3 regions of the Brevibacterium ammoniilyticum genome follow, and region 1 is predicted to be linked to each of the others. Evidence: riboswitches for the same ligand, from Rfam matches in the RefSeq annotation. Region 1 holds a riboswitch; each other region holds the start of a gene.
The links. A riboswitch is a leader RNA that binds a small molecule or an ion and turns the genes downstream of it on or off. The one in region 1 is predicted to bind thiamine pyrophosphate.
Positions count from the first base shown of each region.

Region 1 (10,202 bases):
TCGATGACGCTGATGTGGCCGATGCCCGCCGCCCCGAGGTACTGGAGCACCGGTGCTCCGAGCCCGCCGGCACCGATGACGAGGACCCGGGCCCCGCGCAGGCGCCGCTGCCCGATCTCCCCGACCTCGGGCAGGCTGAGGTGCCGGGCATAGCGGGTCACCTCCTCCCGGGAGAGCTGCGCGACGGGCTCGACGAGAGGGGCGAGGACCGGGGCGCCGCTCACGGTCCCATCACCAGGTTCTCCACCGAGTCGATCAGGCCCGTCTCCGGCGACGAGGCGAGGGCGAGGGGACGCTTGGGGATGCGGCCGGCCGAGGCGGCCAGGCGTCCTGCGTCGACGGCCAGGGCCATCGCCCGGGCCATCGCCGGTGCGTCGTGGGCGCGGGTGACCGCGGAGGCGAGCAGCACCGCCGTGCACCCGAGCTCCATCGCCAGCGCCGCGTCCGAGGCCGTGCCGATGCCCGCGTCGAGGATGACGGGCACCTGCGCGCGGGAGACGATCGTTTCGATGTTGTGGGGGTTGAGGATGCCCAGTCCCGAACCGATCGGGGCACCCGCGGGCATGACCGCCGCGACTCCGGCGTCCTCGAGCCGTTTCGCCAGCGCCGGGTCGTCGTTCGTGTAGGCGAAGACCTCGAAGCCGTCGAGGACGAGTTCCTCGGCGGCGCGGAAGAGCTCGACAGGGTCCGGCAGCAGTGTGTCCTCGTCGGCGATGACCTCGAGTTTGACCCACGAGGTCTCGAGCGCCTCCCTGGCCAGCTGTGCGGTGAGTACGGCGTCGCGGGCCGTGTAGCATCCGGCGGTGTTGGGCAGGGCCCGGATGTGCAGCCGCTGAAGCAGGGCGAAGACCGAGTCCCGGGCTTCGGCGTCGAAGCGGCGGATCGCGACCGTCGTCAGCTCTGTCGCCGAGGCGGTGAGTGCGTCTTCGAGGATGGTCAGGGTGCTCGCCCCACCAGTGCCCATGACGAGGTGGGAGTCGAAGGTCGTGCCGTCGATCGTCCAGCTCATCTCAGCCTCCCTGCACTGCGGTGACGAGGTCGACGGTGTGCCCGCCTTCGATCGTGAAGTCGGCCCAGAGTCCGCGGCGGACGACTTCGCCGTCGATGGCCAGTGCCACACCGAGGCGGCCGCCGTCGGCCGGGGTGCCGTCGGGTGTCAGCTGTCGACCGGTGACGTCTTCGACGAGCGCGCGGGCGGTGGTGCCCGCTTCGAGTTCCCGGCTCTCGCCGTTGAGGGTGATGATCATGGTGTCTTCCTTGCAGTGGTGGGTCGGTGGAGCAGTCCGCAGTGGTGGTCGATGTCAGTGTGCAGGCGCCGGCTCGCGCTCGAACCGTTCGGGGGAAAGACTCTCGAGAGCACCCGGTGGCAGCCATTCGGAGTCGGTGTCGAGGACGAGGTCGGCGCCGAGTCTCGCGCCCAGCGGTGCGAGGAGGACTCCGTGTCGGAAGTATCCGGTGGAGACGACGCAGCCGGGATCGGTGCGCCCGATGATCGGCAGGTCATCGGGGGACCCGGGACGGGCGCGGGCGGTGATCTCCGTGATCTCTGCGCGCAGCAGTCCGGGCACAAGGCGTTCGGCGTCGTGGAGGAGCCGGTGGACGCCTTCGGCGAGGACACCGGGGCGACCGTCCTCGCGTGAGGTGGCCCCGAGGACGAGTTCCCCGTCGGGTCGGGGCACGATGTAGACGGGTCGGCCGGCGACGAGTCCGCGGATCGTGCGGGTGAGCAGCGGCGGCGACTGGGGGTCGCTGCGGAGGCGGATGATGTCGCCGTGGACGGCGCGCAGCGGCAGCAGGGGCGCCTCGGCGATCGCGTTGCCCGCCTCCCCGGCGGCGATGACGACCTGGTCGCCGGTGAGCAGGCTCCCGTCGGACAGGCCCACCCCGGTGGTCCGACCCGCGGTGCGCACGATCTCTATGGCCTCCATGCGCACGACGCGCTCGGCGAGCAGACCGAGCAGGGCAGCGGTCACCCTGCGGGGGTCGATCGCATGGTCGCCGGGGATCCGCACGGCACCGCACACACCCGGCGCCAGCGCCGGTTCGAGAGCACGGGCCTGGGACCCGGTGAGAAGTTCGACCGCGGAACCCGCCCGGATCTGCAGGCTGCGGAGCTCGCGCAGAGTGGTGAGGTCGGCACGGTCGCCGGCGCACACGAGGGTCTCCGCCGCAGTCTCGCCGAGGTCGTCGCCGGAGGCGGCGGCCAACCGGGCTGAGAAGTCGGGGTAGAGCGCGGCCGAGGCGCGCATGAGCGGGAAGAGCGGGGACTGGCCCCAGGCGATCTCTGCAGCTGGGGCGATCATTCCCGCCGCCGCGTACGTCGCTCCCTCACCCGGCTGCGGGTCGACGACCGTGACCGCGGCTCCCCGGGACTCGAGCTCCCACGCCGTGGCCAGGCCGATGATCCCGGCCCCGATGACGATGACGTGCATGCGATTCTCCCTCCGGCGGCATGACCCGCATCAGGTGTGACGGTCGGCACGAAGCCCTCTCAGCCTCCCATGCGAGGCTCCCGCGAACTCCTCTACTCTAGGAGCATGGTTCCCGCGATGACAACGTCCACCGCAGAGCGAGACATCACCCGCGCACAGCGGCAGCGAGCGCTCGCCGACTCCCGCCTCTACCTGTGCACCGACGCCCGCAGGAGACAGGGGGATCTGCCGGAGTTCCTCGACGCCGCCTACGCGGGAGGCGTCGACATCATCCAGCTGCGGGACAAAGCCCTCGAAGCCCGCGAGGAGATCGCCGCCCTCGAGGTCCTCAGGGACGCGGCCCGGCGTCACGGAAGGCTCTTCTCCGTCAACGACCGCGCCGATGTCGCCCTCCTCGTCGGCGCCGACGTCTTCCACGTCGGGCAGGATGACCTCACGAGCGCCCAGGCCCGCCGTGTCCTCGGACCCGACGTCCTCCTCGGCCGCTCCACGCACTCGGTCGACCAGGCGCTCGCCGCCGAGGCGGACCCGGAGATCGACTACTTCTGCCTCGGCCCCGTGTGGGAGACCCCGACGAAACCGGGCCGGCCTGCCGTCGGCCTCGAACCGCTGACGACCATCGCCGGCACCGTGACCACCCCGTGGTTCGCGATCGGCGGGATCGCCTCCGGGCAGCGCCTCGACGCCGTCCGGCAGGCGGGAGCCGAGCGCATCGTCGTCGTCCGTGCCCTCACCGAGGCGGCCGACCCTGCCGCAGCCGCCGCGCAGCTGCGCGGCGAACTCACCCGCAGTCAGGCAGGTGCACTGTGAGGATCCTCATCGCCGGCGCCGGCGCCACCGGCGGAGCTTTCGGCACCCGTCTGGTCGAAGCCGGTCGCGACGTCACCTTCCTCGTCCGCGGCGAACGTGCCGAGGCGCTGCGCGCCTCCGGTCTGCGCTTCATCGGCCCTGACGAGGACCGGACGAACCCGGTGGTCGTGGTCACCGCCGAGGAGCTCGCCGCGACTTCCGAGCTTGCCGACCTCATCCTGCTGGCCGTCAAAGCCGGGGGACTCGAGTCGATCATCGACGACCTGCGGCCCGCGGTGGGTCCGAACACGCTCATCATCCCGTTCCTCAACGGGATGGCCCATATCGACCGGCTGCGCGAGGAGTTCCCGGACCAGGTGCTCGGCGGGCTCGTCAAGATCGTCGGCACGATGCGCGGATACGACGTCGTGCAGATGACGGATCTGGCGACGATGACGATCGGTCGCCTCGGCGGGGGAGAGGTGCCGGCCGCCATCGTCGAGGCCCTCGACGTTCCCGGCTTCCGCCTCCAGGTCATCGACTCCGTCGACGATGCGCTGTGGGAGAAATGGGTGTTCATCGCCGCGGCCGGAGTCGTCACCTGCCTCTTCCGCGCCCCTGTCGGAGCGATCATGGCCGCCGGAGGCGAACCCCACGTCGTGGCGATCATCGACGAACTCGAAGCCGTGGCGATGCGGGCAGGACACCCCGTCTCCGCCCGCGCCCGCGCGGCCACCCTGTCGATGCTCACCGCGGAGGGCTCGTCGTTCACCTCGTCCCTCTACCGTGACGTCACGGCGGGACTGCCGAACGAGACCGAGCACATCCTCGGCCACCTCGCGGCCACGGCGGCCGGACTCGGGGTGGCGACGCCGCTGCTCGACCTCACTCTCGTACAGCTGCGAGCAGGCGAGATCGACCGATCGGACTGACCGGCTCGGCGGCACCGTGGTCGTCCGCGGAACCCGCCGCGGACCGGTCGGGCTGCGTCCCAGCCGACCGGCCTGCCCGCCTTCCGCGCAGACGGCGGACGGCCTCGGCGAGGCCCGTGAGGACGAAGGCGATGCCGACGCCGAGGACGACGCCCCACAGCGGCTGGTCGCGGAACATCGCCCCGCCGAGGAGGCCGATCCCGGCCGCGTAGACCGACCAGGCGAGGCAGCCGATGAAGTCCACGGCGAGGAACCGGCCGAGCGGATAGCGGAGCATGCCCGAGGCGATGGTCGTGGCGGTGCGCCCGCCGGGGATGAACCGTCCGGCGACGAGCATCGCCCCACCGCGCTCACCGAACATCGCCTGCGTCGCGTCGAGGAGACGGCGCAGGCGGGCCGAGCGCACCCACCGATCGGTGACCCGGCTGCCCCCGCGGCCCACACAGTGGGCGGCGAGGTCGCCGAGGAGCGCTCCGAGAGCGGCCGCTGCGATGATGCCCGCCGCATGCGGACTGCCCGTGACCGCATACGCGGCCGCGGTGATGACGACGGTCTCCGAGGGAACGATCGGCACGAGCGAATCGAGACTCGCGACGAGTGCGATGAGGAGGTAGAGCCACGGGGATTCGAGCGTCTGGCGGATGAGGTCGAGAGCGAAGTCCATGTCTCACCACCGTACGCACGCTCGGGCCGCAGCGATACGAGGACGCACCCACGACCGGAGGCGGATCTCCCGACGATGCACTGAGGGAAACCGGAACGAGCGCTGCGGTCAGGCCCCTGCTCGGCCCGGTGCCGCGTTGCTACGATCGAGCCATGCCCTGGCCTGCGACGATTCCCCGCGAACCGCGCATGTTCGCGCGCCGGTGGGTGCTTTCCGTGCTCGGCGTGCTGTGGGGCGGACTGCTGTGCCTGCCGCTCCTCCTCGTCTCCTGCCTTCCGCTCTCGACGCGGTTCTCCCGCCGGATCCTGGGCTGGGAGCGGAGCCGGCAGCAGCGGTGCTTCGGAATCGTCCTCACCGGGTGCGCACCCCGGCGGGGGCCGGTGGCGCTCACCGGGCTTCTCGCGCTGGCTGCCGTCATCCCCGTCCTCAACCTCCTCACCGGCTTCGTCTTCGTCACCGTGGGTTCGCTCCTGCAGGGGCTGTTCGCCGGCGGGGGAGTGACGATCAGCTTCTCCCTGTGGACGATGAGCCAGCCGACGATCCTCGTCGGCGTCCTCTACGGGGCCGCGAACCTCATCGGGGCGGTCGTCCTCGCCGAGCTCGCGAACTGGCTCCACGGTCGCATCGACGCCTCCGTCGCCGTCGTCTCCCGCCCGAACGCCCGACACAGCCGGATCTCCGAACTCCTCACGACCAGGCGCGGCGTCGTCGTCGCCATCGACGACGAGCGCAGACGCATCGAACGCGACCTCCACGACGGGGTGCAGCAGAACGTCGTCTCCCTCTCCGTCCTCATCGCCCGCGCCCAGCGCGCCACCGACCCGGACAAGGTCTCAGCCCTCCTGAACTCCGCGCTCGTCCAGTCCCAGGACCTCATCGACGAGATGCGCGAGGTCGCATGGCGGGTCTATCCGACCGCCCTCGACGACCAGGGGCTCGGCTCCGTCCTCAACCGCATCGCCGATCACTGCCCCGTCCCGGTGAGGATCCTCGAGCTCCCGGACCGGCGCCTGCCGCAGGCCGTGGAGTCCGCAGCGTACTTCTTCGTCCGTGAAGCCGTGACGAACGTCGTCAAGCACGCGGGCGCCCAGTCCATCACCATCCGCGTCCATGATGGTACGGATGGTCTCCTCGCCGAGGTGGTCGACGACGGTCGCGGAGGTGCCGATCCTACTGGGTCGGGTCTTCAGGGGCTGGCCCGCCGGGTCAACGCCCTCGACGGGCAGCTGAGCATCGAGACTGCGACGATGAAGGGAACGACAGTGAGAGCGGAGATCCCCTATGAGTGAGCCGACCACGGGCGATTCGGTAGTGGAGACCGGGAGACTGCGCGTCGTCCTCGCCGATGACGCGGTGCTGCTGCGCGAAGGCGTGCGCAGCCTGCTCGAGGATGAGGGCATCGAGGTCGTGGCCTCGGTCGACGACGGCGTCCAGCTGCTCGCCGCCGTCGACGCGCTCACCCCGCAGCTGGCGATCGTCGACGTCCGCATGCCGCCGACCCATACGACCGAAGGGCTCGAAGCGGCACTGGAGATCAAACGCCGGCACCCCGACATCGGCGTCCTCGTGCTCAGCCAGTACGTGCTGCGCGAATACGCCACCGAACTCCTCAGCTCCGAGATCGTCGGGGTGGGCTACCTGCTGAAGAACCGGGTGACCGACATCGACCGGTTCCTCGACTCCGTGATGCGCATCGCGGTCGGCGGCACCGTCATCGACCCCGAGGTCGTCCGCCAGCTGCTGCGCTCCTCGGAGCAGGCCTCGTCGCTCTCGGCGCTCACCCCGCGGGAGAACGACGTCCTCGAAGCGATGGCCGAAGGACTGTCGAACAGGGGGATCGCCGAACGCCTCTTCGTGTCCGTCAGCTCCGTCGAGAAGGCGATCAGCGCGATCTTCGACAAGCTCGGACTCGAGGCGGGGGAGACGACGAGCCGCCGGGTCGCGGCGGTCCTGCGCTACCTCGACCGCGGCTGAGACTCGCGCATGCGCCTAGCGCGAGCAGGGAGATTCACGCCTCGAGGAGGCGGCGCACGAGCCGGAACTGCTGGTTCGCCAGCGCAGCGACCTCGGCACTGCTCGGCAGAGAGCCGGTGCCCGCGGATGGGTTGCCGCGCTCTTCGGCAAAGCCGCTGTTCTCTGCTGCAGAGTCATCGCTCTGAGCAGCCGAGTCGGCGTCGATGAGGGCGAGCGACCATCGGTCGAACCCACGCAGCAGGGACATGAGCGCGACAGCCTGCAGCTCTGCCGGCGCACCGGCGTCGACGGCTTCGGTGCGCCGGCCCACGTCGAGCACGGCGGAGAGCCATGCGTCGACAGCGGCGTGGAACCCCTCCACGCTCGGATGACGGGGTTCTGCCCACACGATGCGCCAGAGCAGACCCAGTGCTTCGCTCTCCGGCCAGCTGCGCATGGCACCATCCCACATCGACTCCGCGACCGACCAGAAGTCGACGGCGAAGTCCTCGGGGCGAGGCGGTCGCCAGTCCTCGAGCGCCCGCTCGGTCAGGGTGGTCACGACGATGCCGAGGAGCTCATCCTTGGAGTCGATGACGTGGTAGAAGGAGCTCTTGCTCATCCCGCACGCCGCGATGATGCGATTGAGCGAGGCCTCCGCGGCCGGGTGCGCGGCGAACTCGCGGGCGGCGGCGGTGACGAGGGCGTCCCTCTTCTCGGGGGCCATGCGGGCGAACGGGGTCTCGGTCACGGGCCCATCGTAGCAAGCGACGACACCTTCTGGACCATCTGGTCCACAGCGTGCTATCGTGAATGGACCAGGTGGTCCACAACCGTTCGGGGCCGCCGCGGAACAGAAGCGAGGAGAGCCATTATGATCAGTCGACGCAGCGTCGCCGAGCAGTGGACGGACATCGAGGACGGTGAGCTGCGCATCCTCATCGTCGGGGCCGGCATCGCCGGAGTGACGCTGGCCCAGCTCCTGCGCACCCAGGGACGCCATCCCGTGCTCATCGAACGCTCGGCGACCCCCGACCGGATGATCGGCCACGACGCTGCGGGCTACATGCTCGCCCTTCTCCCGCTCATCGACCCCGTCATCGACGAGCTCGGCATCCGCGATGCCTATCGTGAACGCAGTGTCGTCATCGACGACTACGCCTTCCACTCCCACCGCGGTGACGTGCTCAGCGGCGGGGACATCGGTGCGCTGCTCTCCGCGTACGGAGAATATCGGGGGATCGCGCGCGGCGACCTCATCGAGGTGCTCACCACAGCTGAGACTCCCGTCGCATTCGGGACCACTGTGACGGCGATCCGCGAGGATGAGGACGTGTGCGTCGACCTCGTCACCGACGGTGTCGAGCCGGCTGCGTGGACCTTCGACCTCGTCGTCATCGCCGACGGTCTGCAGTCCCGCACCCGTGACCTCGTCGATGCCGGTGACGTCGAGAGATTTGAGACCGGTTGGGGCGGCTGGGTCGTGTGGGCCGACGCCGATGACCTGCCGGGGACGGGCACGGAGGTGTGGGGCGACGGATTCTTCCTCGGCGCCTATCCCGTCAAGGACAGACTCGGCATCTTCCTCGGAGGCCCTGAGGAGATCCGCGAGGGCCGGGTGGCCCGGTTCGCCCGAAAGGTCCGGGGGAGGCTGACGTCGCTGAGCCCACGACTCGACGCGTCTCTGCGTGCCGTCGAGGATGCCGCGGATCCTTACTGGTGGCCGCTGCACGACGTCCGCAGCTCCCGATGGACGACCGGTGCGACCGTCCTCCTCGGCGATGCCGCAGCAGGATTCCTCCCCACCGCCGGGGTAGGGGCGGGAATGGCGATGGAATCGGCATGGGTGCTCAGCGAGACCCTGCGCACCGCCGATCGGATGAGCCTGCCAACTGACCTCGCCCGGTTCGAGGAGATCGCCCGCCCTCGGGTCGAGCAGGCACAGGGCAATTCGCGCTCACTCGCACGCCTGATGTTCCGGTCCTCGACGCTCTTTGCGGCTCTGCGCAGTCAGATCGTGCGCCGCCTCAGCCTGCGCCTCGTCCTCCGTTCGATCATCGGACTGCTCGAACACCGCCTCGAGCGTCCGCAGTCGTCATCGTCGACCTCGTCGTCGCACTGATGTGATAGGAATGGCCGTGGCCCGCAATCGGGTCCGACCGGAACGAGCAAGGGGCAGGATGACTCAGGCGGACACCTCGGCGAAGAAGACCCGCGAACTCAAGCGGGGACTGCACTCGCGGCACCTGCAGATGATCGCGATCGGCGGCGCCATCGGCACCGGACTCTTCCTCGGCTCGGGCGGAACGATCTCCCAGGCGGGACCCGGTGGGGCGCTGCTCGCCTACGCCGCGATCGGCATCATGGTGCTCTTCGTCATGCAGTCCCTCGGCGAACTCTCGACGCACCTGCCCGTGGCCGGGTCGTTCCACACGTACGGATCGCGGTACGTCAGCCCCGCCTTCGGCTTCGCGATGGGCTGGAACTACTGGTTCAACTGGGCGATCACCCTGGCCGCCGAACTCGTCGCCGCCGGCGTCATCATGTCCTTCTGGCTGCCCGACGTCCCCTCATGGATCTGGGCAGCCGTCTTCCTCGCCCTGCTCACCGGACTCAACTTCCTCTCCGCCCGCGCCTTCGGCGAAGGGGAGTTCTGGTTCTCCGCGATCAAGGTCACCGCCGTCCTCCTCTTCCTCATCCTCAGCGTGCTCATGATCGCCGGCATCATCGGCGGCCGCTCACCCGGATTCTCGAACTGGACGACCGGGGAGGCGCCGTTCGTCGGCGGCTGGATGTCGATCATCAGCGTGTTCATGATCGCCGGGTTCTCCTTCCAGGGCACGGAACTCGTCGGTGTCGCCGCAGGGGAGTCGAAGGACCCGCGCCGCGACATGCCGCGTGCCATCCGCACCGTGTTCTGGCGCATCATGCTCTTCTACATCGGCGCGATCGTCGTCATCGGCTTCCTCCTGCCCTACACCGATCCCTCCCTGCTCGCCTCGGCCGACAACAACGACATCACCGCCTCGCCCTTCACCCTCGTCTTCGAACGCGCCGGCATCGCCGTGGCCGCAAGCGTGATGAACGCCGTCATCCTCACCGCGATCCTCTCCGCCGGCAACTCCGGCCTCTACGCCTCGACCCGCATGCTCTACTCGATGGCCAAGGACGGCACGGCGCCGAAGCTCTTCGCCCGCCTCAACGAACGCGGCGTCCCCGTCATGGCGCTCATCGCCACCGCGCTCATCGGCCTCTTCGGCTTCCTCACCGAGGTGATGGGCGACGGGGCGGCCTACACGTGGCTGATCAACGTCTCCGGACTCTCCGGCTTCATCGTCTGGATCGGCATCGCGTGGTGCCACTTCCGGTTCCGGCGGGCCTACGTAAGGCAGGGCCACGATGTCGCGAACCTGCCGTACCGGGCGCCGCTGT
Region 1 covers NZ_BAABNP010000001.1:311,426-321,627, forward strand. Annotated here, with positions in the region: gene moeB (molybdopterin-synthase adenylyltransferase MoeB) at 1-224, opposite strand, end outside; gene AAHA49_RS01450 (thiazole synthase) at 221-1,009, opposite strand; gene thiS (sulfur carrier protein ThiS) at 1,011-1,247, opposite strand; gene thiO (glycine oxidase ThiO) at 1,302-2,432, opposite strand; TPP riboswitch at 2,423-2,526, opposite strand; gene thiE (thiamine phosphate synthase) at 2,550-3,242, shown strand; gene AAHA49_RS01470 (ketopantoate reductase family protein) at 3,239-4,153, shown strand; gene AAHA49_RS01475 (DedA family protein) at 4,107-4,817, opposite strand; gene AAHA49_RS01480 (sensor histidine kinase) at 4,970-6,106, shown strand; gene AAHA49_RS01485 (response regulator) at 6,099-6,791, shown strand; gene AAHA49_RS01490 (TetR/AcrR family transcriptional regulator) at 6,826-7,521, opposite strand; gene AAHA49_RS01495 (FAD-dependent oxidoreductase) at 7,645-8,892, shown strand; gene AAHA49_RS01500 (amino acid permease) at 8,951-10,202, shown strand, end outside.

Region 2 (10,202 bases), on a different contig from region 1:
CCGACCCCGCCGGCGACCGCGGAGCGCACGGTCTCGGCCACCGTCCGACCGGCCTCGGCGCACTGCGCGGAGTCGGTGACGAGGTAGAGGCGGGTGTCGATGCCGGCGAGGCGGTCGAGTGCCGCGCTCATGCCGCCGTCACCGCGACGCGGGAGCGGGCGATGCGGTCGTCGTCGGTGGTGAAGAGGGCGTCGAGGAAGTTCATGGCGTACCGGCCCGGACCCAGTGCCCCGGTCGCGGCGGCCTCACCGGCCACGGCGAAATGCGCGTGGGCGGCGACGACGGCGGTGAACCTCTCGAGCGCTCCCACGCCTGCCGGTCCGGCCTGCGAACTCGTCCCCGCCGGAGGGACCGCGGCGAGGTAGGCGGTGGTGACGGCGCCGAGCGAGCACCCGGTGCCGATGACGAGCGGCATGAACGCGTGTCCGCCGTCGATGCGGGCGACATGGTCGACCCCGTCGATGTGGGCGACGACGGCGTCACGGGCACCCGAGACGGCGACGATCGCGCCGGTCGCGCGGGCGAGGTCGGCGGCGGCGGGGAGCACGGCGTCGACTTCGTCGGTGGATTCGACTCCGCGCCCGCCGGCACCGGCGCCGGCCAGTGCCGCGATCTCCGAGGCGTTGCCGCGGATCGCGGTGGGTCCGGCGGCAGCGGCCCGGCGGATCCGGGTGGTGCGGAAATCGGCGGCACCGATGCTCACCGGGTCGAGGACCCAGGGTTTCGCATCGGCGGTGACGGCTTCGATCGCGGCGTCGGCGGCGAGGAACTGCTGGTTCGTCGCCGTGCCGAAGTTGATCAGCAGCCCGCCGGCGAGGTGGGCGAACTGTGCGGCGTCGGCGTCGTGGTCGAGCATCGCCGGAGACGCCCCGACAGCGAGCAGCACGTTCGCACTGAACTGCTGCACGACGGTGTTCGTGATGCATTGGATGAGCGGGTTCGACGCGCGCAGACGTGCGTGCGCCGACGACAGATCGAGGTCGGTCATGACGATCCCTTCGCTAGCATGGCCCAGATCAGGTTCGATGGGTGTCCTCTCAGCCCGGCGCGATTCCCCGGGCACCCCATGTCATTGCCTTCGACTGTATCAGGAGCGCCGAGGCGGCGGCGACGCGGGCAGCGCATGCGCGGGCCACGCGGCGGGCGATGCTGCCGGACCGCCTCGGCGCCTGCACAGTCCTCCAGCTCACTTCGATCTCGAGGGCACAGTTCGTGAACTGTGCCCTCGAGATCGAAGTGAGCCCGAAGCGCTCTCCGCGTCAGCGGCCCACGGGATTGCGCATCGTGCCCGCGTAGATGAGCGAGACCGAATGCCTGGAGGCGCGGTCTCGACGCGAAGAGGCGGTCTCGGTGAATTCGAACGCTGCCGTCCGTCCGCTTCGGCGACTATCCCCTGCCGACGTAACGCTGGCCGCGCCGACTGACCGCGTCGATGACGACGGCGGTGAGGAGGACGAGGGCGGTGATGATCTGCTGCGCGTCGGAGTTGAAGCCGATGAGGTAGAGGCCGTTGTTGATGGCGCCGACGACGAACGCGCCGAGCACCGCCGCCCAGGCCGTGCCGCGTCCGCCGAAGAGGGAGGTGCCGCCGATGACGGCCGCGGCGATCGCATTGAGCAGATCCTGGGTCGCCACGAGCGTCGATCCGGCGTTCGTCGTCACTCCGGCCTTGACGAAGCCGAAGAGTGCGGCGAGGACGCCGGCGGTCATGAAGACGCTGATGCGCACCCATGTCACCGGGATGCCCGCCCGCCGCGCGGCCTCGACCTTGCCGCCGACGGCGTAGATCGAACGCCCGTAGCGCGTCTTGCGCAGCACGAGGTCGATGACGATCGCGATGACCATCATGAGGAAGAACGGCAGGGCGAGACCGAAGTCCTGGTTGACGAGGATGAGGAAGCCGAAGACGATCGCCGTGAGCAGCACGATGCGGACGATGACGGCCAGCCAGCTCGCACTGTCCAGTCCCTGCGCATGGCGCCGCAGCTTCGAGTAGACGAGCCCCGCACCGAACCCGATGACCGCGATCGCCCCGAAGACGTACGCCCAGATCGCCGGGAAGTAGTAGCTGGCGAAGTCGAAGGCGAAGGTGTCGGCCATCGAGAGGTTCTTCTGGGTGCCGAGCACGGTGAGGGTGAGCCCCGTGAACGCGAGGAGGCCGGCGAGGGTGACGACGAAGGCGGGGATGCCGACGACGGCGAAGAACCAGCCCTGGATCGCCCCGACGACGAGGCCGAGGAGCAGGATGATCGTCAGCGCGATGACCGGCGGCACGTCCTGCCGGACGACGAGCACACCGAGCACCGAGGCCGCGAGCCCGCCGAGCTGCGCGAGCGAGAGGTCGATCTCGCCGAGGAGGAGGATGAGGTTGATGCCGAGCGCGAGGATCGCCAGGTAGGCGACCTGCGTGGAGAGGTTGACGAGGTTGGCCGGGGAGAGGAAGTTGCTGTTCGCCGACTGGAAGACGACGACGATGACGATGAGCGCGAGGATGACGGGGAACGAGCCGAGCTGGCCCTCCTTGATCCGCCGGAAGAAGGTGCGCACGAACCCCTCGTCGAAGATCCGTTCGTCGGTGATGAACGAGCTGCGGGTCATCGGCGCTCACCCCTCCTCGCCGCACGCTGGGTCACGACGTTGTCGTTGGCGCCGGTGATGGCGGCGATGAGCACATCCGTGCGTTCGTCACCGGGGAAGTCCCCGGCGTCCCTGCCCAGGCGCAGCACGTGGACGCGGTCGCAGACGGCTTGGACGTCGGCCATGTTGTGGCTGACGAGCAGCACCCCGAGATCACGGTCCCGGAGGCGTTCGATGAGGTTGAGCACCTCGGCGGTCTGGGCGACTCCGAGGGCGGCGGTCGGTTCGTCGAGCATGACGATGGAGGGTTCGCCGAGGAGGGACCGGGCGATCGCGACCGTCTGCCTCTGTCCCCCGGAGAGGGCGGCGATGGGCACGCGCACGCTCGGGATCTTCGCCGAGAGGCTGCGCAGGAGCTCCCACGACTTCGCCTCCATGGTCACTTCGTCGAGGACGCCGCCGCGGGTGGCCTCATGGCCGAGGAAGAGGTTGGCGACGACGTCGAGGTTCTCGCACAGGGAGAGGTCCTGGAAGACCGTGGCGACCCCGGCCTTCTGGGCGTCCTTCGGTGAGGAGAACCGCTGCGGGCGCCCGCCCATGCGGATCTCGCCTTCGTCGGCGCCGTGGACGCCCGCGATGATCTTGATGAGCGTCGACTTGCCGGCGCCGTTGTCGCCGACGAGGCCGACGACCTCGCCGCGGCCGATGGTGAGGTTGATGTCGGTGAGGGCCTGGACGGCGCCGAAGCGTTTGGCGATGCCGCGCAGTTCGAGCACTGGGTCCCCCGACGCCCGCCCGGAAGCGGGCGTCGGGTCATTCGTCTGGGAAGTCATCGGGGCCTATTCGATTCCGGCGTCTTGGCAGAGCTTCTTCTCGATTCCCTTGCAGATGTCCGAGGCCTTGATCTGGTCGCCGACGATGTCCTTGATCGTGTCCTTCGTGACGACCTTGGCCTCGACGAAGTCGGTCGGGGTGTCCTTGTACGTCGTCGCGGCCTTCGGCTCCTCCCCTCCGGCCAGGGCGGTCGCGGCCTTGGCGGCGAACTCGGCTTGCGGTGGGATCGACTTGTAGATCGTCGCGTACTGCTCGCCCTTGAGGATGTTCTGGAGTCCGTCGACCTCGGCGTCCTGGCCGGTGACGACGGGGTCCTGCTTCGCCTTCGTCGTCGCGGCGAGCACTCCGCCGGCGGTGCCGTCGTTGGCGGCGTAGATGGCGATCGGCTTCTGACCACCGCCCTGGAGCTGACCTTCGACCCACTGTCGGGCGTCGTCGGGATTCCAGTCGAGGGTGTCGTGGTCGGCGGCGATGTCGACACCTGCTGATCTGAGCGTCTCCTCGGCTCCGGCCTTGAAGTCGGCGGCGTTGGGGTCCTTCGGGTCGCCGTTGACCATCCACACGGGTCCCGACTTCGGGTCGACGCCCTTGGCCTTGAGTCCGTCGAGGAGCGCTTGGCCCTGGAGGTTGCCGATCTTCTTGTTGTCGAACGAGGTGTAGTAATCAGCGCCCTCGAAGAAGCGGTCGTAGGAGACGACGGGGATCTGCTTCGCTTCGGCCTTCGCCAGTGAGGAGGCGACCGCCGAGGCGTCGACCGGGTCGAGGACGATGACGTCGACGCCTTCGGTGACAGCCGCTTCGAACTGCTGCTGCTGTTGGGAGGCGTCCTGGTTGGCGTTGCGGTATTCGACCTTGGCGTCGGGGTTGGCCTCGGCGACGTACTTCTCGAAGTTCGGTTTGTCGAGGGATTCGTACCGGGTCGTCTTCGACTCGGGCAGGAGCAGGGCGATCGTCACGTCGCCGTCCGAGCCGGATCCGGAGCCGGTTTCGTCGTTGCCCTGGCCCTTCTGATTGCCGCAGCCGGTGAGTGCGAGAGCGGAGATCGCAACGGCGGCGCCGGCGACGGTGAGGCGGCGATGAAGCCTGTTCGGCCCAGTCGCCGACGATGATCCACGGGGGTGAGAAGTGCGCATTCTCGGAACCTTTCCTCATTCTGACAACGTTGTCAGGCTGGTAGACATATTTCGCCCACCGAGGAGGTTTGTCAACTGTCGGCGCGGAATTCTCCGCGCTGCCTTCTCTCAGCGCCCGGTGGCCTGGCGAGGCGATTCCTCACCGCTGCCGCGGCGGATGAGCCGCACCCTGGTCAGGCCGTCCTGCGAGGTCAGCAGGGGTATCGACCCGGCGCCGGGGAGGGGCCGACGGTCGCCGGAGAGGACCCGGACCGCCTCGGCGGACATCGCATCGACGTCTGGGTCGACGACGGTGACGTCGAGGAGATCCGCTCCGGGGAAGTCGTCGATGCCGACGACGGCCGGCCACTGGTCGAGGCGGCGGCTGGCATCGATGGCGCCCATCGTCACCGTGGCCGAGAGCGTGATGAGCGCGGTCGGGGCGGCGCGGGACCCGAGGAGCGCTGCGACGACGTTCTTCGCGCTCGACTGGTCGTGGGCCCCTTCGTCGAGGTAGGCACGCCACCCGATGTCCCTGCGGTCGGCAAGGACCTCGCGGATGCCGGCGAGCCGGCGGACCTGGGATTCGATGAGCGCGCGGTCGCCGATGACGCCGATGCTGATGTGACCGTGCCGGACGAGCTGTTCTGCGGCACGACGTCCCGCGGCGACGTCGTCGGCGGCGATCGTCGTGATGCCCGGCCCCGCGACGGCCGGATCGAGGGAGACGACGGCGACCTCGCCGGTGCCCGCCGAGGAGGATCCGCCTGAGGCTTGGGCGTAGATGTCCGCGGATTCCGGTTGGGAGCACACGACGCAGATGCCGGACATGTCCCCGCCCCGGCAGTCGTCGACGAAGGCGCGTTCGAGCTCGGGATCCCCGCCGGTCACGGTGACGACGGGGCGCAGTCCGTGGACGGCGAGATCGCGTTCGAGGCGAGCGAGGATCCGCACCTGGAGGGGGTCGTCCATATCGGAGAGCACGACGCCGATGTAGGGCGAACGGCTGCCTTCACGCAGTCGGCGAGCCGCGGAGTTGAGCCGGAAGCCGAGTTCGGCCGCCGCGGTCTCGACCTTCGCAGCGGTGGCGCTGGCGACGTGCTTCTCCCCGTTGAGCACCCGGGAGGCCGTCTTGATGCTCACACCGGCGCGCTCGGCGACCGTGGCCAGGGTCGGCCGGTCGTGCTGCTTGACCATGTGTGCGCCTTCGGGACAGTCCGGGGCACCGACCCCGGCGGCCGCCTCGAGGCAGGCGACCGTGGGATCGATGATAGCCCGACGGCCTGGAGTTCGGACTCACCTCCAGCTCACTTCGATCTGGAGGGCTCAGTTCGTGAACTGTGCTCTCGAGATCGAAGTGAGCCCGAAGCACTCTCCGCGTCAGCGACCGACGGGGTTGCGCATCGTGCCCGCGTAGATGAGCGAGTCCGCCTGGTTGCCGATGTCGACCATCTGCGTCGTATTGCGCAGCTGCAGGCGGTTGAGGCACGAGTGTTTGAACCGTCCGGTGCGCAGGTCGATGTCCCCGGCGAGCCCGCAGGCCGTGTCCGGGTGCGCGGACTCGTAACGGTCGAGCACCTCGGCGACGAGCGACCAGAACCGGTCCGAGGCGAGGACGCCGTCGACCTCGAGGATCCCCGCGACATGGCGCAGCAGACCGTCGAAGACGTCGGTGAAGATCGACAGCGCCTTCTCCTCACCGGGAACGACGGCGCGGATCCGCTCGACCTCGGGCGGCAGACTCCCCTGCCCGAGGTAGGCGACCTCCTCGCCGATGTCCTTCATGAACACGCCGGTGACCAAGTCGTCCTCCAGGACGAGGATGAGGTTCTCCCCGTGCGGCATGAAGACGAGATCGTGGGCCAGCAGCGCGTGGACGAGCGGTTCGAGGTAGGCCCGCAGGTACGAACGCACCCACTCCTCGGCGTTGGTGCCTGAGCGGCGGATGAGCGCGCTGACCAGGGCATCTCCGCGGTGATCGCGGTGGAGAAGAGCGGCCATCGTCATCGTCCGCTGCCCGCCTGCGAGCAGCGCCAGCGGGTTCTCGCGCCACAGGGCCGCGAGCATCTTCCGGTGCGGATTGGTCTGCCTGGTGCGGTGGTAGACGTCGCCGGTGTACCCGATCGCGCTGCGTTCGCGCAGCAGCCGGAAACCGTGGTCGGCGAACGTCGCATCCGCGGCGACGAGGTGGGCCACCCAGTCGTTGATCGCCGGGGTGTCACGCATGTACGTCGGCGAGAGTCCGCGGAGGAAGCCCATGTTCTGCACTGCGAGCGCGACCTTCGCATACGGGGCACCGGCGCGCGAGTGGTTGAAGAACGTCCGCAGCGACTGCTGTGCCTGATGCTCATCGAGCCCGGACCCGAGCGGGATGAGATCGCCCCGGGCGATGTCGGCAGCGAAGGTGATCGCCAGCCGGTGGTCGGCCTGCCACGGGTGGATCGGCATGAGGTGGACGTCGTCGAGACGGTGTCCGGCCGCGCCGAGGCGGTCGGCGAAGAGGGTGCGCTCATCGTCGCTGAGTGCCCACTCGAGGTGGCTCGCCTCATCGAGTCCGGCTCCGACGGACAGGTGCGCGTGCTCCCGGTTCACGGCCACCCACTCGAGGCGGTTGAGCCGCCCGGTCTCCGGTGCCCAGCGTCGGTAGTCGCTCAGTGCGAAGCCGATGCGACCGTTGTTGGCGAGGAAACCCGGATGCCCCTCGGTCATCGCCGCCTCGATCGTCTGGAAGTCGGCATCGAGGAGACCCTCCACGTCCGGTCGCCTCCCCTGCCGGGCCTCCGTGAGCTTGAAAGCACCTCCGGCGAGCGTCGAGGCGAGCTCCTCGAGGTAGGTCGAGACGAGGTCCTCAGGCAGGCCGAGTCCGTCCTGGAGTTCGAGGACGAGCTCCTGGGCGTCGAGGTTGATCGGATGCCCGTCGCGGTACCGCATGATGCTCGCCTCATCGATGGCCCAGTGTTCGAGCGGCAGCACCCGGGCGTCGAAGGTGTAGTGGACGACGGGAACGGAGATCAGCGGCGTGGGTTCGGGGCCGGAGTCGTTCTCGCCGTCGCCCTGGTCTGCGGTCGGGATCGCGAGCACCCAGGCCTCGGGCCCGTGTTCGGGTGTGTGGCGTGGGGCGATGAGCCGTTCGTGGGCGAATTCGGCGATCGCCTTGGCGAGGAGATGACGGCTGACGACGGCGAAGGCCTCCGGGTTGAGGTGCGCGTAGTCCTCCACCTCGAGGTGCGTGTCATCGGGGCGGTGGGCATCGTCACCGGGGTGAGCCGTGGTGGGCTGTCCCTCGCCGAGGTGGTCGCCCGTCCCGGCGCCGCCATCCCCGACTTCGCCGTCCGTCCCGACGCTGTCGATCCAGCCCGTGTCGACGAGGCCGGCCAGTCGGCTGGCGGCGAAGTCGGTGCGGGTGCACGTGCTCACGAGCGCCGTCTTCGTACCATCTCCCATGGGCACCTCGGCCTCCCCGAGCACGCGGAACCCGGCCGCGGCATTCTTGGCATGGATCGCCTCGTTGCGGGCATCGGGTTCGACGACGACGCGCAGGCCGCCGCGACCGCCGAGTGTGCGCGGACGCAGGCAGAAGTCGATGACTGCGGCCATGACGGCGTCCGTGAGTCCGCGAATCCCGGGACCTTCGGGCGGGGCGACGAGGAGGTGCATGCCGATGTCACCGGGCCGCTCGGGAACCGCCTCGGCGGGGATGAGGATCGCCGGCGTGTAGGTCTCGACGTAGAACCGCGGGACACCGTCGACGAGTCCGATCCACCCGTTCTCATCTGCGGAGATGCGGATCGCCTCGAGGTAGCTGCGGACGGCGGGCTCGTCGAGTTCCGTCATCTGCCAGAAGTGCGACCGCGGGTGGCTCAGCCAGGCGTGGACGTCCGCGGAGTGACGGTCGGGGCGCAGCGGAAGGATCGTGATGTCCGGCGCCGAGGCGGTCGCCCCGCCGGTGGAAGCTGTCCTCCCACCGTGGGACGCGGTCGTCTCGCCGGGGGACGCGTTCATCCCGCCGGGGGCGGTGAGTGGGTCGGTCGTCTGCGGGCCGCTGGTGATCGTGTTGGTGCTCATACGTGGGTCATCTCCTCGGTGCGGGCGTCGGTCGGATGGGCGCGGTTCGGCGTTTGACGGTCATGGTCGGCGATCCGATCGGCACGTTCGGCAGATCGATCGGTACTGTCGGCGGATCGAACGGCGCGTTCGGCAGATTCATCGGTACCGTCGGCGGATCGAACGGCGCGGTGCGCACTCACCCCTGACACCCCCTCGGCGGGGGTCTCCGATTCCGGGACCCCGAAGGTCTGGAACGCGATCGTCCGCTCGATCGGATAGGGTTCGCGGCCGGTGACATGGGCGAGCACGACCGAGGCGCGCCACGGTCCGAAGCCGAGGTCGGGGGCGGTGACCCCGTGGGTGTGCTCTTCGACGCCGAGGACGTGGATCGTGCCTGCGTCGTTGACGGTGTAGTCGCGTCGGGCGTCGAGGCGGCCCTCGTCGTCGAGGCGGATGTCCTCGCCGAGCGGGGCGAGGAATCCCGGCAGGGATGACCGGTAGCCGGTCGCGGCGACGACGGCACCGCTGCGGCGGTTGAAGGTCTCGCCGACGAGGGCGTTGCGGAAGGTGAGCGCGTACTCCCCCGGCGTCCAGCCTCCCCGCAGGGGTTCGGCCGCGATGAGCTCGGCGTCGGTGAACAGGTTCGTCAGCAGTGCGCGTCCCCCGCGGCTGAGCCGGTAGAGCGTGTCGTGGATGTCGTCGATGAGGTCGCCGCTGATGCCCTTGTAGAGGGTGCGCTGTTCGCGACCGAGGCGTCGGCGCAGGTCATCGGGCAGGGCGCGGAAATGGTCGGTGTACTCCGGCGAGGTCATCTCGAGGGTGAGCTTCGTGTACTCCATCGGGAAGAACCGCGGCGAGCGGGTCACCCAGTCCACGCGCACCCCGCGGGCTTCGGCGTCCTCGATGAGGTCGCGGTAAATCTCGGCCGCGGACTGCCCGCTGCCGACGATCGTCACGGACCCGCTCTCGAGCAGTGCCTCGCGGTGGTCCAGGTAGTCCGCAGTGTGGATGACGGGCCCGCCGTCGACGGCGACGAGGTCGCTCAGCGCGTCGGGCAAGACGGGTGCGGTGCCGACGCCGAGGACGATGTGGCGGGCGCGGTAGGTCTCCGTGGCCACGGCGCGGCCGGAGGGGTCGGTCACCTCGGCGGTCACGGTGTGAATTCCCTCGTCAACGGTCACCGAGGTGACCCTCCGGTTCCAGCGCAGCGTGTGCAGCTGTGCGGCGACCCACCGGCAGTACTCGTCGAATTCGGCGCGCAGGGGGTAGAAGGATTCGCGGATGTAGAACGGGTAGAGGCGGCCGCGGTCCTTGAGGAACTGGAGGAACGAGAAGCGCGAAGTGGGGTCGGCCATGGTGACGAGGTCGGCGAGGAAGGGCACCTGCACGGTGGCTCCTTCGATCATCATGCCCGGGTGCCAGCGGAACTCCGGTCGCTGGTCGAGGAAGACGGCGTCGACATCGGGCAGCGGGTCGGCGAGGGCGGCCAGACCGAGGCCGAAGGGCCCGATGCCGATGCCGACGATGTCGTGGATGCGGGTGTTGTCGCTGGTGACAGAGTCGCGGGTGGCGTTTGCGCGAGTCGCGCGGTCGCGGGTGGGGTGGATCTCCGAGAGCGTTTCGTTCATGAGT
Region 2 covers NZ_BAABNP010000002.1:153,616-163,817, forward strand. Annotated here, with positions in the region: gene thiE (thiamine phosphate synthase) at 1-131, opposite strand, end outside; gene thiM (hydroxyethylthiazole kinase) at 128-988, opposite strand; TPP riboswitch at 976-1,077, opposite strand; gene AAHA49_RS02740 (sugar ABC transporter permease) at 1,387-2,598, opposite strand; gene AAHA49_RS02745 (ATP-binding cassette domain-containing protein) at 2,595-3,410, opposite strand; gene AAHA49_RS02750 (substrate-binding domain-containing protein) at 3,417-4,544, opposite strand; gene AAHA49_RS02755 (LacI family DNA-binding transcriptional regulator) at 4,653-5,720, opposite strand; gene AAHA49_RS02760 (GNAT family N-acetyltransferase) at 5,904-8,588, opposite strand; gene AAHA49_RS02765 (lysine N(6)-hydroxylase/L-ornithine N(5)-oxygenase family protein) at 8,585-10,198, opposite strand.
Region 2: it holds a riboswitch for thiamine pyrophosphate, as region 1 does, so the genes downstream of both, thiM (hydroxyethylthiazole kinase) here and thiO (glycine oxidase ThiO) in region 1, are expected to answer to the same signal.

Region 3 (10,202 bases), on a different contig from region 1:
CCGCTTCGCAGCTCTCATTGACGGCAGCCTCGGCGGGGTCGACCTCGATGGGCAGCCGCGCGTGTCGACGACACCCAAGCGCTCCTTCTGGAGGGCGAACCTCGTCGACGGCACGAAGATCGAAGCCGCCGCCGAACCGAAGGGCGACGACCGCACAGTGCTTGCGCTCACCGCATCGAAACTGCCCAGCGCCGAGGCGCTCGAGGAGCGGCGGGCCCAGCTCAAGGACCTCATCGCACAGGTGTGAGCCTTATCCGGGAATGATCGGATTCCACGTCCCCAGCACGTGAGCTGCGACGATCGCCGTCACCGTGACCGCGAGGGCGAGCACGACGATGACGAGGTCGGCGAGACCGAAGTGCGACCGCCTCCGCCAGGTCCTGCCTCGGCGCCCGAAGGCACGGCCCTCCATCGCCATCGCCAGCGTCGTCCCGCGCCGGATCGACTGGATGAGGAGGACGAAGATGCCGGCGAAGAGAGAGCCGGTGCGCCGCACGATCGACCCGCCGGCCAGCCCGCGGGCGCGTCGCGCCATCGACAGGGTCTGCCATTCGGTGACGAGGAGGCCGAGCAGGCGGGAGGCCGCGAGCACGGAGACGACGACCGTCTCCGGGAGCCGCAGACGCTGGACGAGGGCATCCGAGAGATCCCGGGGATCGATCGTCGAGGCGAGGACGACGAGTGGGACGGCGAGCGCGAGCGCGCGGACGAAGATCGCCGCGGCGGACTCCAGCGACCCCGTCGTCATGAGGATCGGGCCGACATCGACGACCACGGCACCGGTCTTCTCCGCCAGTATCGCCGTGCCCCAGGCCGCGAGGAGTGCGCCCAGAGGCAGGAACCACAGGCGCTTGAGCGCCGCCCACAGATCGAGCCCGGTCAGGGGCAGGGCGAGAAGCGAGAAGGCGAGGACGACGCCGGCGGAGACGAGGTCGATGCTCAGCAGGGCACCGACCATGAGGATGAGGGCGACGGCGATCTTCGACAGCGGATTGCACCGGACCAGCGCGGTGCTGCGCACAACGGGGATGAGCTGACCGGGATCCTCGACGGCGACCCTCTCACGGGCAGTCACGGTCTCACTCAACGCGCTCACCCTCCAGGGACCGCTCCGCCGACCCGAGGACGATGCGCCGCCCCCCGATCGCGGTGAGGAAGTCATCGTCGTGGCTGACGGCGATGACGGCGCTGCCATGATCGAGGACGTCGCGGAAGAGCTCGACGAGGCCCGCCCAGGTCAGCGCATCCTGCCCGAACGTCGGTTCGTCGACGATGAGGATCTGCGGCCGCGGGGCGATCATCGCCGCCACCGACAGTCGCCGCTTCTCCCCACCGGAGAGCCCCTGCGGGTGCGCGTGGGCGACAGCGCCCAGCCCGAGCGTCCCGAGCAGGCTCTCCACCCGCGCCTCGACCTCGGCGGCCGGCCATCCGGCCAGGCGCGGACCGAGCGCGAGCTCGTCGTGCACGCTGCCTTTGAGGAACTGGTGCTCGGGCTCCTGGAAGACCATGCCGATGCGCGGGGCGAGGAACGCAGACGGCCAGCGGAACGGGCGGCCGTGCTTCGCGCCCTCGGCCAGCGGGCCGTGCGCGCGCACCTCACCGGAGAACTCCTCGACGAGTCCGGCCAGGGTCAGTGCCGTCGTCGACTTGCCCGCCCCGTTGGGTCCGACGATGCCGACCGCCTCACCGGCTGAGACCTCGAGGCTGAGGTCCGTGGCCGCAGGTGCGTGGGCGCGCGGTCGGGCGACGCTGAGTCCGGAGGCCGTCAGCAGCACGGGCGCCGAGGCGGCCGGTGCCCGATCCGGTGCGACCGGTGACTGCGCGGAGGGCAGCCAGATGCCCGAGGCCCGCAGCGCCTCGGCGAGTTCGGGATCACCGAACACCGCGACCGGACTGCCCTGGGCGAGCAGTCCGTCCCGGCCGAGGACGATGACGGTGTCGACGAACTCGGCCCACAGGCTCACCCGATGCTCGACGACGATCATCGTCGCCGAGGTGACCGCGGCCGCCGTGAGCACGGCATCGCGCACCGATGCCGCCGAGGCGGGGTCGATGTTGGCCGTCGGTTCGTCGAGGACGATGACCTCGGGCGCCATCGCGTGGATGCCGGCAAGCGCAAGACGTTGCTTCTGGCCCCCTGAGAGCGCCGCCGTGGGATGGTCGGTGGGCAGGTCGAGGCCCATCGCGGCCAGCGACGACCCGATGCGCTCGTCGATGACCTCGACCGGCAGGCCGAGGTTCTCCATGCCGAAGGCGACGTCGTCGCCGACGCGAGAGAAGATCACCTGCGAATCGGGGTCCTGGAGGACGAGCCCGGTGACACCTCGGCGGGGGTCAGGGGCATCGTCGCCGATGAGGATCTCACCGGTGGACTCTCCGGCCTCGACGGGCAGGACCCCGGCGATCGCATGGAGCAGCGTCGACTTCCCCGCCCCTGACGGGCCGAGGAGGAGGACCTTCTCTCCGGCGGCGATGTCGAGGTCGAGGGGACCGATCGCGGCAGCGTCCCGATCGGCGTGCCGCCACGAGAAGCCGCGGGCGCGGACCGGCAGACCCATCAGCGCATGCGGCCGGAGGCGAACGAGCTCAGCGCCCCGGTCTTCGCGATCGCGCGGTAGGCATACCAGGCGCCGATGCCGGAGATGACGATGCCGGAGACGATCGCACATGCGGCGTAGGCGAACTGGTAGGTCAGCTGCCATTCGGCGTTGTAGAGGATGTTCTCGCTCACCGCCATGAAGGCCGCTGCGACGAGACCGGACAGCGTCGTCACCCACAGGGTGAACTTCCGGTAGCCGAAGGCCGCGAAGACGAGTTCGGCGCCGAGGCCCTGGATGAAGCCCGAGAGCAGCACGGTCGAGCCGAAGTGGGAGCCGAGGACGCCTTCGACGAGGGCGGCGAGGACCTCGCACAGGAGCGCGGCACCCGGTTTGCGGATGATCGCCCCGGCCAAGGGACCGGCGAGCACCCACAGGCCGGCGATGAGCCCGATCGAGGGCGGGAAGGCTTGGAAGCCGAGTTCGATGACCTTCCAGCTCGCCGCGAGCACCCAGAAGATCAGGCCCACGGCGATGCCGAGGACGGCGGTGACGACGTAGTCGACGACCCGCCACTTCTTCGTCGGCGGGGCCTGGGTGTACGCGGGTGCGGATGTCGCGGGCGCGGTGGTGTTCGGCATTGTGCCTCCTCGTATCTCAAGGAGGGGTAGAAGAGTCTCGACTTCCTTCGGCGGTGCTAACCGCATCAGGTTCGAGGGTCTGCAGCATCATCTGCACTCTCAGCGCCCCTGCTGGCGCTCCCCTGTCGTGTGGGCACCACTGTACAACACGACCACCGGCCCGCAGGCCCGTCTCAGCTGGGGACGATCATCACCGGGCCTTCGGCATGGTGGAGGACTCCGCGGGAGACCGAACCGAGGAGCGCGGACTTCACCGCGCCGCGGCCCCGGGTGCCGAGCACCGTGAGCTGGGCCCGCTTCGTGGCCTCCGAGAGCATCGAGACCGCATCCCCGACGACCACCGAGGTGGAGATCGGCAGACCAGGGAACTGCTCGCCGAGGGCATCGGCCTCCGTCGAGAGGGCGGTCTCGAGCTGCTTCTGCCGACGGTCTGCGACATCCCCGCCGACCTCGAGATCGGGGTACCAGTAGAGCCATTCCTCACCGGCCGGCAGCACCGAGACGATCTCGAGGCCCGTCTGCCTGGAGGAGGCCACCTCGGCGGCGGTGAACATCGCGATCCGGGCGGCCTCGGAGCCGTCGACGGCGACGACGACCGATCCGCTCGAGTCCTCACGGCGGGCGGAGTGCTTGGGCACGACGATCGTCGGGCAGTGCGAATGGGGCGGCAGGGCTGTCGAGACCGAGCCGAGCATGCGGCCGATGAAGCCGCCGCGACCGCGGGCGCCGACGATGAGGACCTCGGCGTTCGAGCTCAGTCGCACGAGCACGCCTGCGGCGTCGCCGGACTCGGCGGCGTAAGTGACCTGTCCGGGATGGTCGCGCAGGAGGTCGGCCGCCTCGGCGAGCAGCTTCTCCGCTCCGCGCATCGCGGCCTCGTCCTCGGGTTCGGAGGGGATCGAGGCCATGTTCGGGTAGATCATCAGCGGCATCGTGAACGCGGTGACCACCGTGAGCTGAACGCCGCGGTGGAGTGCCTCGGCGGCGCCGTAGCGCAGGGCCAGGGCTGCGAGCTCCGAGCCGTCGAAGCCGACGAGGACGCCGAGTTCGCGGTTGAGCCCGGATTCGTCGGGTCGGGGATCGGCGGCCCGGTCGTCGGTCGGGTTCGCGGCGGCCTGGCGGGTGGGGATCCGATGGGAGTCGGCGTTCATGGCAGTCCTCTCGACGGGGCCTGACCAACCCTGACGATGACGACGGCCCCGAAAACCACATCCGTCCTCGTCGACTTCAGTCTATCAGGGCGTTTCTACAGCGTGTAGAAAAGTCGCCGAGGCGGCCGCGGGGGTTGCCGTGCGACCGCCGGGTTGCTGTGGGTGTGTCGGGGTGTCGAGTTCTGGACCCTCGGTGTCGATTCTGGTCGCGGAAATCGACACTCAGCGTCCAGGAGTCGTGGGCGCCGCGCGCGAATCGCACAGTGCGCTCTCGGCGGAGGGCGCTGCCTCAGGTGGGGAAGCCGAGGTAGGTGAGCGCGGTGCGCAGGATGTGCTCCTGTCCGTGGCGGAGTTCGGCGACGATGTCCTCGCGCAGTGCTTCCTCGGGGGTGAGCCAGTCGAGGCTGAGTGCGTCGGCCCTTGGCGTGCATTCGCCGCGGACCTCCATGATGAAGCACATCGAGATCGCATGCTGGCGGGGGTCGTGGAGCAACGAGGTGCCCTCGGTGGGGAAGTACTCGGCGATCTGGAAGGGTGTGATGGCCGGCGGGACGACGGGCAGGGCGAGTGGGCCGAGGTCGTTCTCCGCATGCCGCAGCAGCGCCTGGCGGATGGACTCGTGGTAGCGGATCCGTCCGCCGATGACCTCCCGGCCGAGGACGCCGTCGTCGAGGCTGCGCAGGAGCAGGCCGATCCGTTCGACGTTGCCGGCCTCGCCCACGCGGACCGGAACGGCATTGACATAGGGGATGGGGAGACGGCGGCGGACCTGGGCGAACTCGTTGTCGTCGAACCAGTTCTCGTCGAAGTCGAGGGCAGTGCGGGTCATACCCAGATTGTGTCACAGTTCACCCTGCCCGATCGGCACGGTCCCGCCCCACCCGGGGGTGGTGGCCGGGAACACCCGTCGGGTAAAGTATCTTGACGTCAAGATAAAACTCCGGCCGGGCCGCATCCCCGAAGTGACGTGGCCTACAGTTGAGTCAACCACTCGCAGGCCTGCAGCGGTTCCGCCGCGGTCAAGGACGATTGAAGGGATTATCCATGATTGATCATGAGGTCCGTACCCACAAGAGCTCAGAGAACCTCGCACGCGAAGACCAGCTCGCCTGGAAGATCGCCGAGGTCGCCTCCGACCCGACGCCCGTGGAGCCGGAGGTCACCGAGATGGTGATCAACCGCGTCATCGACAACGCCGCGGTCGCTGCCGCCTCGGTCAACCGCTCGGCCCCCACCCACGCCCGTGAGCAGGCACAGGCTCACCCCTACACGCCCGGCGCGACGATCTTCGGCCTGCCGCTTGCCGACCGCTTCTCCCCGGAGTGGGCGGCCTGGGCCAACGGCGTGGCCGTGCGCGAACTCGACTTCCACGACACCTTCCTCGCCGCCGAGTACTCCCACCCCGGCGACAACATCCCGCCCGTCCTCGCCGTCGCCCAGCACATGGGCATCGCCGGACCCGACCTCATCAACGGCATCGCCACCGGCTATGAGATCCAGGTCGACCTCGTCAAGGGCATGAGCCTGCACGAGCACAAGATCGACCACGTCGCCCACCTCGGGCCCTCGGCCGCCGCCGGCATCGGCGCGATGCTCCACCTGCCCACCGAGGTCACCTTCCAGGCGATCCAGCAGGCCCTGCACGTGACCACGGCGACCCGTCAGTCCCGCAAGGGCGAGATCTCCTCGTGGAAGGCCCACGCTCCCGCGTTCGCGGGCAAGATGGCCGTCGAAGCCGTCGACCGTGCGATGCGCGGCGAAGGCGCGCCGAACCCGATCTACGAAGGCGAGGACGGTGTCATCGCCTGGATCCTCTCGGGCCCCGACGCCCGCTACACGATCCCGCTGCCGGCCAAGGGCGAAGCCAAGCGCGCGATCCTCGACACCTACACCAAGGAGCACTCCGCCGAATACCAGGCGCAGGCGCTCATCGACCTCGCCCGCAAGCTCGGCGGGGAGATCGAGGACCTGTCGACGATCAAGCGCATCGTCATCCACACCTCGCACCACACCCACAACGTCATCGGCACCGGTGCGAACGACCCGCAGAAGATGGACCCTAAGGCCAGCCGGGAGACCCTCGACCACTCGATCATGTACATCTTCGCCGTGGCGCTCGAGGACCGCGGCTGGCACCACGAGGACTCGTACTCGCCCGAACGCGCGGGACGTCCCGAGACCGTGGCCCTGTGGCACAAGATCGAGACGACCGAGGACCCTGAGTGGACCCGCCGCTACCACTCGACCGATCCGAACGAGAAGGCCTTCGGCGGTCGCGTGGAGATCGAGTTCGAGGACGGGTCGACGCTGACCGACGAGATCGCCGTCGCCGACGCCCACCCGCTCGGCGCCCGCCCGTTCGTCCGTGCGAACTACGTCGAGAAGTTCCGCACCCTGTCCGAGGGCATCCTCACCGAGGCGGAGGCCAACCGCTTCCTCGACCTCGCCGAGAACCTCGAGAGCCTCGACGCCGCCGGCGTCGGCCAGCTCAGCTTCGCAGTCGAGGGACTGAAGCACAGCGGTTCGAAGGGCATCTTCTGATGCTCGGGGCCACGACGACACCGGCCGAACGCCGGGTCCGCTTCCGGGAGCTGCTGGCAGGTGACGAGATCGTCCAGTTCCCCGGGGCGATCAACCCGATCAACGCACAGATCATCGAGCAGATCGGCTTCGAGGGCGTCTACATCTCCGGCGGCGCGTTCTCCGCGGCCATGGGTGTGCCCGACATCGGTCTGACCACCCTCACCGAGGTGGCCGACCACGGTCGTGCGATCGCCCGGGTGACGAACCTGCCGACCTTCATCGACGCCGACACCGGCTGGGGTGAGGCGATGAACGTCGCCCGCACCGTCCAGGAGTTCGAGGACGCCGGGATCTCCGGGATGCACCTCGAGGACCAGGTCAACCCGAAGCGCTGCGGCCACCTCGACGGCAAGGAGGTGGTGACGACGGTGGAGATGAACAAGCGCATCGCCGCCGCCGTCAAGGGCCGCCGGGACGAGAACTTCGTCATCTGCGCCCGCACCGACTCCCGTGCCGGTGAGGGTCTTAACGCCGCGATCGACCGGGCGAAGGCCTACGTCGATGCGGGAGCCGACATGATCTTCCCCGAGGCGATGCGGGACCTCGGCGAATTCGAGCGATTCGCCGCCAGCGTCGACGTGCCGATCCTGGCGAACATGACGGAATTCGGAAAGAGCGAACTGTTCACCACAGAGCAGTTGGCGAATGTCGGGGTCAAACTCGTGATCTACCCGGTCACGACCCTGCGCATCGCCATGGGTGCGATCAAATCGGGCCTGCAGACGATTCGGGACAAGGGCACTCAGGTGGACCTGCTCGAGGGGATGCAGACCCGGGCGGACCTCTACGACACCATCGACTACGCCGCGTACAACGACTTCGACGCGGCCGTATTCAACTTCTCACAGGAGGGTCACCAGTGACCGAAGAAATCAGGAAGGGCCTCGCCGGCGTCGTCGTCGACACCACGGCCATCTCGAAGGTAGTCCAGGAAACCAACTCGCTGACCTACCGCGGGTACCCCGTCCAGGAGCTCGCCGCCAAACGCAGCTTCGAGGACGTCGCCTACCTCATCTGGAACGGCGAACTGCCCACCGAGGAACAGCTGGCGGAGTTCAAGGCCCGTGAGCACGCCCAGCGTGAGATCTCGCCCGAACTCATCGACATCATCCTCGCCCTGCCCACCGACGCCCACCCCATGCACGTCGTGCAGACCGCGGTCGCCTACCTCGGCGCCGTCGATCCCGAGGCGGATGCGGAAGGTCCCGAGGCCAACCTCGCCAAGGCCGAGCGCCTCTACGCGCAGCTGCCGACGATCGTCGCGATCGACCACCGTCGCCGGCACGGACTCGACCCCGTGGCTCCGACGACCGACCTGGACTATGCGGCGAACTTCTTCAAGATGGTCTTCGACGAGGTGCCCGCCGAGGAGGTCGTGCGCAGCTTCGACATCTCGATGATCCTCTACGCCGAGCACTCGTTCAACGCCTCGACGTTCACCGCCCGCGTCATCACCTCGACGACCTCCGACCTGTACTCGGCGGTCGCCGGTGCCGTCGGCGCGCTCAAGGGACCCCTGCACGGCGGGGCGAACGAAGCGGTCATGGAGATGCTCGAGGAGGTCGGCACCGCCGACAAGGCGTCTGCGTGGATCGACGACGCCCTGGCGCGCAAGGCGAAGATCATGGGCTTCGGACACCGCGTGTACAAGAACGGCGACTCGCGCGTGCCCACCATGCGCAAGGCGTTCGAGGAGATGGCCGAGGTCAAGGGCGCGACCGAGCTCCTCGACCTCTACAACACCTTCGAAGAGGACTTCGTCTCCCGCAAGGGCATCTACCCGAACCTCGACTACCCGTCAGGTCCGGCGTACCACCTCATGGGCTTCGACACCGAGCAGTTCACGCCGATCTTCGTCATGGCCCGCATCACCGGGTGGACGGCGCACATCCTCGAACAGCAGGCGTCGAACGCGCTCATCCGCCCGCTCAGCGCCTACGACGGGCAGCCTCAGCGCGAAGTCCCGGACACCCGGGGCTGAGCATGAGCACCGACGGTCGGCCCGCACAGGGCCGGTACCGTCCGGTCGATCTCGAGGGTTTCGACTTCACCGTCACCGGTGGGGTCGGAACCCTCGTTCTCGATCGGACCGACAAACGCAACGCCCTGTCCCGGGCGATGTGGCGGACCCTGCCGGAGATCGTGGCCGGCGTCGACGCCGATGACACGATCGGGGCGCTGATCATCACCGGCGCCGGCGGGCACTTCTCCGCCGGGTCCGACATCGCCGACCTCGACGTCCCCATCGCCGACTTCTGGGAGCTCAACTCCTCCGCCGAGGCGGCCGTGGCCTCGGCGCGCACCGTGACCATCGCCGCGATCGAGGGCAACTGCGTGGGCGGGGGCACGGAGATCGCCGCCGCCTGCGACATCCGCATCGCCGCCCCCGGGTCGATCTTCGGGGTCACGGCCGCGAAGCTCGGTCTCGTCTACCCGCCGGGGCCCACGAAGAGCCTGGCCCGTGTGCTCGGCGACGCGTGGGCACGGTATCTGCTGCTCACGGCCTCGATCGTCGACTTCGAGACGATGCGGGGCATCGGCTTCATCCACGAGACCGCCGATGACCCACTCACCCGCGCCCGGGCGCTGGGGGAGCGCATCGCCTCCCTGTCACAGCTCAGTCAGATCGGGGCCAAAGCCGTCCTCGACGGAGACTTCGACGGGGGCGAGACCCCACCCGCCTGGCTCGATGAGGCCTACCGGGCGGAGATCGCCCGCGGGCAGGAGGCGTTCTTCGCCAAGAAGACCCCCGAATTCGGCTTCAGGACAGGGGACTGGCGGGCCTGAGAGGGCCCTGGTGCGGGATACACTGAGCGAATGCGCCTCGCCGTCCTCGATATCGGATCCAACAGCGTCCACCTCCTCGTCGTCGATGCCCACGTCGGGGCACCGCCGCTGCCGGCGACCTCGCACAAGGAGATCCTCCGCCTCGCCGAGTTCCTCGGTCCCGACGGCGCGATCGACGACGCCGGGCAGCAGCGCCTGCGGGACTTCGTCGCCGAAGCCGTGGAGATCGCCGAAGACCAGGGGGCGGAGCAGATCCTCGCCTTCGCCACCTCGGCGGTGCGCGACGCCCCCAACGGTCAGGCGCTCATCGACTCGATCAGCACGCAGCTGGGCGTGACGCTGACCGTGATGTCCGGCAAGGACGAAGCCCGGGTGACGTTCCTCGCCGCCCGCCGCTGGTTCGGTTGGTCGGCGGGCAAGATCCTCCTCCTCGACATCGGCGGGGGCTCGCTCGAGATCGCCGCCGGCCAGGACGAGTACCCGCAGGCCGCGGTCTCCGTCCC
Region 3 covers NZ_BAABNP010000010.1:60,197-70,398, reverse strand. Annotated here, with positions in the region: gene AAHA49_RS12625 (hypothetical protein) at 1-247, shown strand, start outside; gene AAHA49_RS12620 (energy-coupling factor transporter transmembrane component T family protein) at 251-1,096, opposite strand; gene AAHA49_RS12615 (ABC transporter ATP-binding protein) at 1,080-2,558, opposite strand; gene AAHA49_RS12610 (ECF transporter S component) at 2,558-3,178, opposite strand; TPP riboswitch at 3,204-3,312, opposite strand; gene AAHA49_RS12605 (universal stress protein) at 3,352-4,329, opposite strand; gene AAHA49_RS12600 (DUF4916 domain-containing protein) at 4,619-5,158, opposite strand; gene AAHA49_RS12595 (MmgE/PrpD family protein) at 5,374-6,870, shown strand; gene prpB (methylisocitrate lyase) at 6,870-7,775, shown strand; gene AAHA49_RS12585 (bifunctional 2-methylcitrate synthase/citrate synthase) at 7,772-8,893, shown strand; gene AAHA49_RS12580 (enoyl-CoA hydratase/isomerase family protein) at 8,896-9,699, shown strand; gene AAHA49_RS12575 (Ppx/GppA phosphatase family protein) at 9,730-10,202, shown strand, end outside.
Region 3: it holds a riboswitch for thiamine pyrophosphate, as region 1 does, so the genes downstream of both, AAHA49_RS12610 (ECF transporter S component) here and thiO (glycine oxidase ThiO) in region 1, are expected to answer to the same signal.